One region of the Modestobacter italicus genome, then DNA from elsewhere that is predicted to be linked to it. Evidence: riboswitches for the same ligand, from Rfam matches in the RefSeq annotation. Region 1 holds a riboswitch; the other holds the start of a gene.
The links. Region 1 has a riboswitch for S-adenosylmethionine ahead of thrC (threonine synthase). Riboswitches for the same ligand answer to the same signal wherever they lie in the genome.

Region 1 (4,278 bases):
GAGGAGATCGTCGGCACCGGGGGAGCGGTGCTCATCGGCCTGGCCGACGAGCGCGACGCCGACCGCGCGGTCGAGGTCCTCGCCGGTCTCCCCGGCGCCGGTCCGGTCGAGCGCACCGACGAGGGGCTGGTCGTCGACCTCGGGCCGGTCGGCCGGGCGCAGGCGCTGACCGCGCTGGTCACCGTCGGCGTGGCGGTCGACCAGCTCACCCCGCGCCGTCGTCTCGAGGACGCGTTCCTGTCGCTGGTGGGGGAGTCGTGACGTCGTCCACCGGAGCCGCCGCCGGGTACCGGCCCGAGCGCACCCTGCGGCTGGGGGTCGAGCTCCGCCGGCAGTTCAAGCGGCGCCGGACCATCGGCGTCCTGGTGCTGATGGCCGTCCTGCCGCTGGTCCTGATCGGCGCCCTGGCGCTGGGCGGCGCGGAGGAGGCCGAGGCCAACAGCCGGGTCAACCTGGTCGACGTCGCGACGGCGAGCGGGCTCAACCTGACGCTGTTCGTGCTGTTCGCGACCTCCGGCTTCTTCCTGGTGGTGGTCTTCGCGCTGTTCTTCGGCGACACCGTCGCCAGCGAGGCGTCGTGGGGGTCGCTGCGGTACGCGCTGGCCACCCCGGTGCCGCGCGCCCGGCTGCTCCGGCAGAAGTGGCTGGCCGCGCTGGTGATGTCGGTCGGCGCGATGGTCCTGCTGGTCGTCGTCGCGGTCGTCGCCGGCGGGATCGCCTACGGCTTCGGCGACGTCCAGACGCCGGTGGGCATCGGGCTGGAGCAGCGGACGGCGCTGGTCCGGCTGGCCGGGATGGTCGGCTTCCTCGCCGTCCACCTGCTCGTCGTCGGCACGCTGGCGTTCTGGCTGTCCACGGTCACCGACGCCCCGCTGGCCGCGGTCGGCGGCGCGGTGTTCACCACGGTGGTGTTCGCGGTGCTCGAGGCCGTCGAGCAGCTGGGCGACATCCGCGACTGGTTCCCCACCGCGTTCAGCCTGGCCTGGACCGACCTGCTGCAGACCCCGGTCGACTCCGGTGACCTGTTCCGCGGCGTCGTCCAGGGGCTGGCCTGGTCGGCGCTGTTCACCGCGCTCGCCTTCCGCCACTTCGCCCGCAAGGACGTCACCTCCTAGCGGAGTGCCACGGCGCGGAGAACGCGCCCGTGGCACTCCACTAGAGCGAGGCGAGCACCGCCTGGGCCCAGCCCTCGCCCATGGGGTGGTCGGTCACCGAGGCGTTCGGGACGGCGGCCAGCAGCTCGCCCATGCCGGTGACGGCCGCGCCGTTGGCGGTGACCCACAGCCGGCGGACCGCCGGGGCCATCTCCAGGTCGCTGACGCTGTCGCCCACCGCGACGGCGTCGTCCGCGGTCAGCCCGCGGCGGGCGAGGTCCCAGGTGATCGCCGCTCCCTTGGAGATCCCGCGCGGCATGAGGTGGTAGACGTGCGGGGGCAGCGCGTCGTCGTCCAGGGTCATCCGCGGGGTCGCCGGGACGGCGCCGTTGTCGTTCATCGTCAGCCAGCCCCAGCCGCGCTCGGCCAGCCACCGGTCGACGGCGGCGGCGTCGACCCGGCCGCGCAGCAGCGCGTCGGCCGAGTGCGCGGTGTGCCAGGGCTCGTGCCACTCCAGCCGGCCGGGGTGCGCGGCGGTCAGCGCCTCGACCACGCCGAGCTCGGCCATCACCTGCATCGGCGTCCGGCCGGCGTACCGCTCGGGCAGGTCGCCGGTGAGCAGGTGGGTCTCCCGGCCACCGGACCAGCTGACCAGCGACCCCAGCTCGGAGATGGCACCGTCGGCGGCGAAGATCCGCGCGGCCTCCACCAGCTGCGCGTGCGTCCGGCCGCTGACCAGCACGAGGGCGACGCCGGCCCGGTGCAGCTCCAGGAGGGCCTCGGCCGGGGTCGGGGTGAGGGCACGGCCGGCGGTGTGCCAGAACGAGCCCCGGGGGCCGACCATCGTGCCGTCCAGGTCGGTGTAGACGATGCGGGCAGCCACCCGTCCATCCTGGCCGGTTCGGGGTCCGCCCCACCGCCCCGGGTAGGCTCGCGGCGTTCCACTCATCCAGAGGGGCAGAGGGACACGGCCCGATGAAGCCCCGGCAACCGCCGTGCGCAGTCCTGCGCACGGAAGGTGCCACATCCGTCCCGCGCGGCTCGACGGCCCGGCGCGGGGAAGATGAGGAGGTAGTCGTCGTATGACCATGACCGCTCCCGGTTCCGCCCAGGCAGACGTCACCGAAGGCGGGCCGGTCCCACCGAACCCCGCCCGCGGGCTGGTCTGCCGCAACTGCGGCGCCACCTTCGGCCTCATCGCCGAGCACGCCTGCGCCGAGTGCTTCGGCCCGCTGGAGGTCGACTACGACCCCGAGGTCATGCGTGCGGTGACCCGCCAGCAGATCGAGGCCGGGCCGCAGAACATCTGGCGCTACGCCGCGCTGCTGCCCGTCGGCCACGACCCGGCCGACCGGGTCACCCTCGACCCGGGCATGACGCCGCTGGTGCGGGCCGACCGGCTGGCCGCCGAGCTCGGCATCACCGGCGGGCTCTGGGTCAAGGACGACTCGGCCAACCCCACCCACTCCTTCAAGGACCGGGTGGTCAGCCTGGCCGCGACCGCGGCCAAGGGCTTCGGCTACGCCAAGATCGCCTGCGCCTCGACCGGCAACCTGGCCAACTCCGTCGCGGCGCACGCCGCCCGGATGGGGCTGCCCTCCTTCGTCTTCGTCCCCAGCGACCTGGAGCCGGGCAAGATCGTCCAGTCCGCGGTGTACGGGCAGGCGTTGATCGCCGTCGACGGCTCCTACGACGACGTCAACCGGCTGACCAGCGAGCTCGCCGAGACCGACGAGTTCGAGGACACCGCCTTCGTCAACCAGAACGTCCGGCCCTACTACGCCGAGGGCTCCAAGACGATGGGCTACGAGATCGCCGAGCAGCTCGGCTGGCGGATCCCGGCTCAGGTGGTCATCCCGATGGCGTCGGGCTCGCTGCTCACCAAGGTCGACAAGGCGTGGCGCGAGCTGGTCGCCGCAGGCATCGTCGAGGACACCGGCTGGAAGGTCTTCGGCGCCCAGTCCGCCGGCTGCGACCCGATCGCCACCGCGTTCGACAACGGCTGGGACGTCGTGAAGCCGGTCAAGCCGACCGGGATCGCCAAGTCGCTCAACATCGGCAACCCCGCCGACGGCCCCTACGCGCTGGACGCCGTCCGGCGCACCGGCGGGTCGGTCGCCCGGGTCGGGGACGACGAGATCGTCGCCGGCATCCGCGACCTGGCCCGCACGACCGGCGTCTTCGCCGAGACGGCAGGCGGGGTCACCACCGCGGTGCTGCGCAAGCTGGTCGAGGGCGGGCTGCTCGACCCGACGCTGGAGACCGTCGTGCTGAACACCGGTGAGGGCCTCAAGACCCTCGACCCGCTGCTCGACGTCGTCGGCCCCTCGCACCGGGTCCAGCCCTCGCTGCGGTCGCTGCGCGAGGCCGGTCTCATCGGCTGAGGAAGGCCCTACCACACCGGGTGAGACCCGGCGGACAGGACCGGTGACCTGGGCTCTTGCGTCCTGTACCGTTCCGCGCGGTTCGAGTTCCACGTTCGTGTCGACGGGCGGGAGAGCGAGACCCCGGCCCCTCGATCAAGAGGTGCCGTCCGCACGCACGAACGTGGGAGCACACGTGGCACAGGGCACCGTGAAGTGGTTCAACGCCGAGAAGGGCTTCGGCTTCATCGCCGTCGACGGCGGGCAGGATGTCTTCGTCCACTACTCGGCCATCCAGATGGACGGGTACAAGAGCCTCGAAGAGGGCCAGCGGGTCAGCTTCGAGGTCGTCCAGGGCGAGAAGGGTCCGCAGGCCGACGCGGTCCAGGCCGTCTGAGCGGTTCGCACCACGAGGCCCGGTCCCCTTCGGGGGGCCGGGCCTCGTCGCGTTCCCGGGGGTCCGCAGGCCCGGGAACAAGCCGTCCCGACCCCCCGTTCTTGCACTCGCACAGGCCGAGTGCCAGACTTCTCGTTGGCACTCGGGGTACCTGAGTGCCAACCAGGTCGGAACGGTGAGGCACTGGTCGTGCGCCGCAGGAGGCGCACGCAACCGGTGTCGTCCGTCGCGGGCGCCGGACCTGACCGTGCCAGCGATCCACGCATGGAGGACATCACCACATGGCCAAGATGATCGCGTTCAACGAAGAGGCGCGCCGTGGCCTCGAGCGGGGCATGAACACCCTCGCCGACGCCGTCAAGGTGACCCTCGGCCCCCGTGGCCGGAACGTCGTGCTCGAGAAGAAGTGGGGCGCTCCCACCAT
Region 2 (4,278 bases), 1.3 Mb from region 1:
GGTGACGTACTCGTCCTGGGCGGCGACCAGCAGGATCTCGCGGGACCCCGCCTCCGCCGTCATCCGCAGCAGCCCGAAGACCGACGCGGCGGCCCGGCCGAGCGCCTCGCCGGCCGAGCGGGTGGCCAGCCAGTGCGCCAGGAACAGCGCGGCGATCGCGTCGCCGGCGCCGTTGACCGACACGTCCAGCCGCGGGGTCCGCACCCGGAAGTGCCGGCCGCCCTCGGAGGCGAGCAGGTCGACGGCGTCCTCGGGGGTGTCGTCGGTGACCAGCGAGGTGGTGAGCACCACCCGCGGGCCCAGCGCCTGCACCGCGGCCACGGCGTCCTGCACGGAGCCCAGGGAGCCGGTGCGCTGCCCGGCGAGCAGGTCCAGCTCGAAGTGGTTGGGCGTCACCAGGTCCGCGGCGGGGACGGCGACCTCGCGCAGGAACTCCGGGATGCCGGGCCGCACGAACACCCCGCGGCCGACGTCGCCGATCACCGGGTCGCAGCACCACACCGCGGCCGGGTTGGCGGCGCGCACCTTCGCGACCGAGCCGAGGACGGCGTGGCCGATGTCGGCCGAGCCCAGGTAGCCGGACAGGACGGCGTCGCAGCTGCCCAGCACGCCGCGGTCCTCGATCCCGGCGACGACCTCCTCGACGGCCTGCCCGTCGAAGACCCGGCCGGTCCAGTCGCCGTAGCCGGTGTGGTTGGAGAACTGCACGGTGTGCACCGGCCACACCTCGACGCCCAGCCGCTGCAGCGGGAAGACCGCCGAGGCGTTGCCGGCGTGCCCGTAGGCCACGTGCGACTGGATGGACAGGACGTTCACCATGCCGAGGAAGATCGCACACCCGGCCCCGGGGGCTCAGCCGCGGGGCTGGACCTCGCCCATCGGGCCCCAGCCGGCGAGGTCGGGGGAGTCGACGTACATGATCGACGGGGTCGCCGAGACCCAGTCCGGCATCTCGCCGATCGCCTTCCGGAAGTGCTCGGAGGCGGTGTGCACGGAGCCGGCCTCGGCGTCGGCGAAGCCCTCCACCAGCACCCAGGTGTGCGGCTCCTCGACACTGCGGGACCACTCGAAGAAGACGTTGCCCGGCTCCGCCCGGACGGCCTCGGTGAACTCGCGGACGAGCTCGGGCCACCGGTCGTCGAACTCGGGTCGGACGGGCCACTTCACGACGATGAGGATCACCCGGCCAGCCTAGGGTCGGTGCGCTGTGCGGGCCGCAGCCACCTGCGGGCCGGCCGCGACCAGCCACTCGTCGAGCGGGCCGGGGGAGTCCCAGGCCTTGTCGAGCAGGTACAGGCCCCGCGTCGGGGTGGTGGCGCCCAGCTCGACCAGCACCGGCTTGAGCAGCAGGTCCGGTGCCAGCGCGTGGCCGGGCCCGCCGCCGAGCAACAGCGGGACGGCGACCACCCCGGCCAGGTCGCCGGTGCCCACCTGGTCCAAGAAGAGCTTGAGCAGCCCGGTGTAGGTGGCCTTGTAGGTCGGGCTGGCGACGACGGCGACCTCGGCCTCGCGCAGCGCGGTGACCGCGTCGGCGACGGCCGGGTCGCCCCAGCCGAGCAGGCCGGCGCCGAGGTCGATGACGTCGACGACCCGGTCCGGCGGGGCGCCGGTCAGCCGCTCCACGACGAGCTCGGCGGCCGACCGGGTGCGCGAGCGGGGCTTGGGGTTGCCGACGACGGCGATGGTGCTCACGGCTCAAATGACACCATGTCGATCGGGTTTGACGGCATGAGGGCCTGCGTGCCAGGCTCACGGCAGGTCATGAGCGCCAGCGCGAAGCCCCGGCTCGCTGGCCGGCAACCCTCCTCCGCGACGGGGTGCCCCGGGTGACGACCTGGCGGCTGCAGCCCCGCAGCCGCAAAGCGCGGACCCGTGCCCGGGTCCCCGGCCCCCTGGAGCACGTCCATGTCCGCTGCCCTGCTCTGTCCGCCCGCCCCGGCCGCCGCGTGCGCGGGCGAGGTCCCGCTGCTGCCGGTCGTCGGCGCCGACACCCGGGTGCCGCTGGTGCCCGGTGGCACGACCCGCTACGTCGACCTGGACTCCGCCGCCAGCAGCCGCGCGCTGGAGTCCGTCGCCGCCCGGGTGGCCGAGGCGCTGCCGCTGTACGCCAGCGTGCACCGCGGCGCCGGGTACCTCTCGCAGGTGTCGACGGCGGCCTACGAGGACGCCCGGGAGACCGTCGCGCGCTTCGTCGGCGCCCGGACCGACGACGTCTGCGTGCTCGTCCGGCACACCACCGACGCGCTGAACCTGCTCGCCGGGTGCGTGCCCGACGGCGAGGCGGTGCTGGTCCTGGACTGCGAGCACCACGCCGATCTGCTGCCGTGGCAGCGCCGCGGCCCGCTGACCGTGCTGCCCACCGCCGCCAGCGTGGTCGAGACGCTGCGCGCCCTGGGTGCCGCGCTCGCCGCGGCGCCGTACGCCCTGGTCGCCGTCACCGGTGCCTCCAACGTCACCGGCGAGTCGCTGCCGCTGGACGAGGTCGTCGCGCTGGCGCACGCGGCCGGTGCCCGGGTGCTCGTCGACGGGGCGCAGCTGGTGCCGCACCGCCGGTTCTCGCTGGCCGGCTCCGGCGCGGACTACGTCGCCTTCTCCGGGCACAAGGCCTACGCGCCGTTCGGCTCGGGCGCGCTGGTCGGCCGCCGGGACTGGCTGGACGCCGCGCCGGCGTACCTGGCCGGCGGGGGCGCGGTGCAGCAGGTGTCGGTGGAGGAGACCTCCTGGGCCGCGGCACCGCACCGGCACGAGGGCGGGTCGCCCAACGTCCTCGGCGCCGTCGCGCTGGCCGCGGCGTGCGACGCGCTGGCCGGCCTCGCCGCCGAGGACCTCGCGGCGCACGAGCGGGCGCTGCGCGAGCGGCTGGTCGACGGCCTCGGGGCGCTGCCCGGGGTGCGGGTGCTGCGGATCTGGGCCGACTCCACGGACCCCACCGGCGTCGTCTCGTTCACCGTGGCCGGCGCCGACCCGGGGCTGGTGGCCGCCTACCTGTCCGCCGAGCACGGCATCGGCGTCCGCGACGGGCGGTTCTGCGCGCACCCGCTGCTGGCCCGGCTGGGCGTGCCCGAGGGTGCGCTCCGGGCCAGCGTCGGGGTGGGCAGCACGCTCGCCGACGTCGACCGGCTGCTCGCCGCGCTGGACGCCTTCCTCTCCGCGGGGCCGCGGGTGGCCTACGCGCCGGTGGACGGGCGCTGGCAGCCGGTCGACGACCCGCGGCCGCTGCCCGGCGACGCCGCCCGGGGCGCCGGGTGCGCGCCGGCCCGGCGGTGAGGAGCTCAGTGCGGCAGCAGGACCGTGCGCAGCTCGTGGGCGCCGTCGGGGCGGGTGGCCTCGTAGTACCAGCGGGCACCGCCGCCGGGCAGCGCGACGACGTCGGCGTACCGCAGGCCGCCGGGCGGGTGCGGGCTCTGCAGCAGCGGACCGGCCGGGTCGGCGGTGAAGAAGCCCGCGCCGTCCCGGACCGCGAGACCGGTGCGCTCCTCCCAGTTCTCCCCGGCCGTGGCCCGGCCGTCGTACAGCGCCCAGCTGCGGTCGCCGTCCAGCACCACGGTGGCGAACCGGACGCCGCGGACGTCCCAGCTGCCCGGGGTGCCGGCCAGCGCGGTGCCCTGCCAGGTCCAGTCGACACCGTCGGGGCTGGTGGCGTGCTCGGTGGTCATCCGGTCGGTGGCGTCGGGGTCGTCGAGGGGGTGCACCGACGCCCACAGGTGCCAGCGGTCGCCGTCGTGCCGGAGCACCGGGTCCTTGACCGCGGCCGCGGCGCTGCCGGGCAGGACGGTGCGCGGGCTGGCGGTGGCCAGGCCGGCGACCGTGCCGGCCTCCAGCAGGTCGACCCGCCAGTGCTTGGTGCCCGGGGTGGCGCAGCTGACGTAGAGCCGCCAGCGCCCGTCGGGGGTGTGCACCAGCGCGGGACGCTCCAGCGACTCCGCGCCGAACGCGTCCTTGCCCACGGCGACGACCGGCTCGAAGCGGACCCCGTCGTCGGAGCGGGCCACCACGTTGGCGAAGCCGCGGCCCTCGCCGACCGGACGGCGCAGCCGGTAGGCCAGCCAGAAGACGCCGTCGACGAGCTGGGCGGAGGGCCCGCCGGCCCAGGAACCCGGCCGCGGGTCCTCCGGCTCGAGCACCACCTGCGCCTCGGACCAGAAGGGACCGGGCTGCGGCGGCTGGGGGAGGGGCACCGGGTCAGTCTGCACACCCGTCCGACGCCGCCGGAGGACCCCCGTTGAGCCTGCCCCAGTTCGTCATCGCCGGTGCGCCGAAGGCCGGGACCACCGCGCT

Region 2: another riboswitch for S-adenosylmethionine. It lies ahead of MODMU_RS10345 (aminotransferase class V-fold PLP-dependent enzyme); the one in region 1 lies ahead of thrC (threonine synthase).

The regions. Positions count from the first base shown of each region.
Region 1 is NC_017955.1:776,166-780,443, forward strand. Features, by position in the region: gene MODMU_RS03750 (alpha/beta fold hydrolase) at 1-261, shown strand, start outside; gene MODMU_RS03755 (ABC transporter permease) at 258-1,115, shown strand; gene MODMU_RS03760 (HAD family hydrolase) at 1,156-1,977, opposite strand; SAM riboswitch class I at 2,037-2,164, shown strand; gene thrC (threonine synthase) at 2,183-3,478, shown strand; gene MODMU_RS03770 (cold-shock protein) at 3,654-3,854, shown strand; gene groL (chaperonin GroEL) at 4,136-4,278, shown strand, end outside.
Region 2 is NC_017955.1:2,095,469-2,099,746, forward strand. Features, by position in the region: gene pdxY (pyridoxal kinase PdxY) at 1-819, opposite strand, end outside; gene MODMU_RS10330 (putative quinol monooxygenase) at 853-1,182, opposite strand; gene MODMU_RS10335 (NAD(P)H-dependent oxidoreductase) at 1,192-1,692, opposite strand; SAM riboswitch class IV at 1,758-1,871, shown strand; gene MODMU_RS10345 (aminotransferase class V-fold PLP-dependent enzyme) at 1,906-3,267, shown strand; gene MODMU_RS10350 (glycoside hydrolase family protein) at 3,273-4,178, opposite strand; gene MODMU_RS10355 (sulfotransferase) at 4,223-4,278, shown strand, end outside.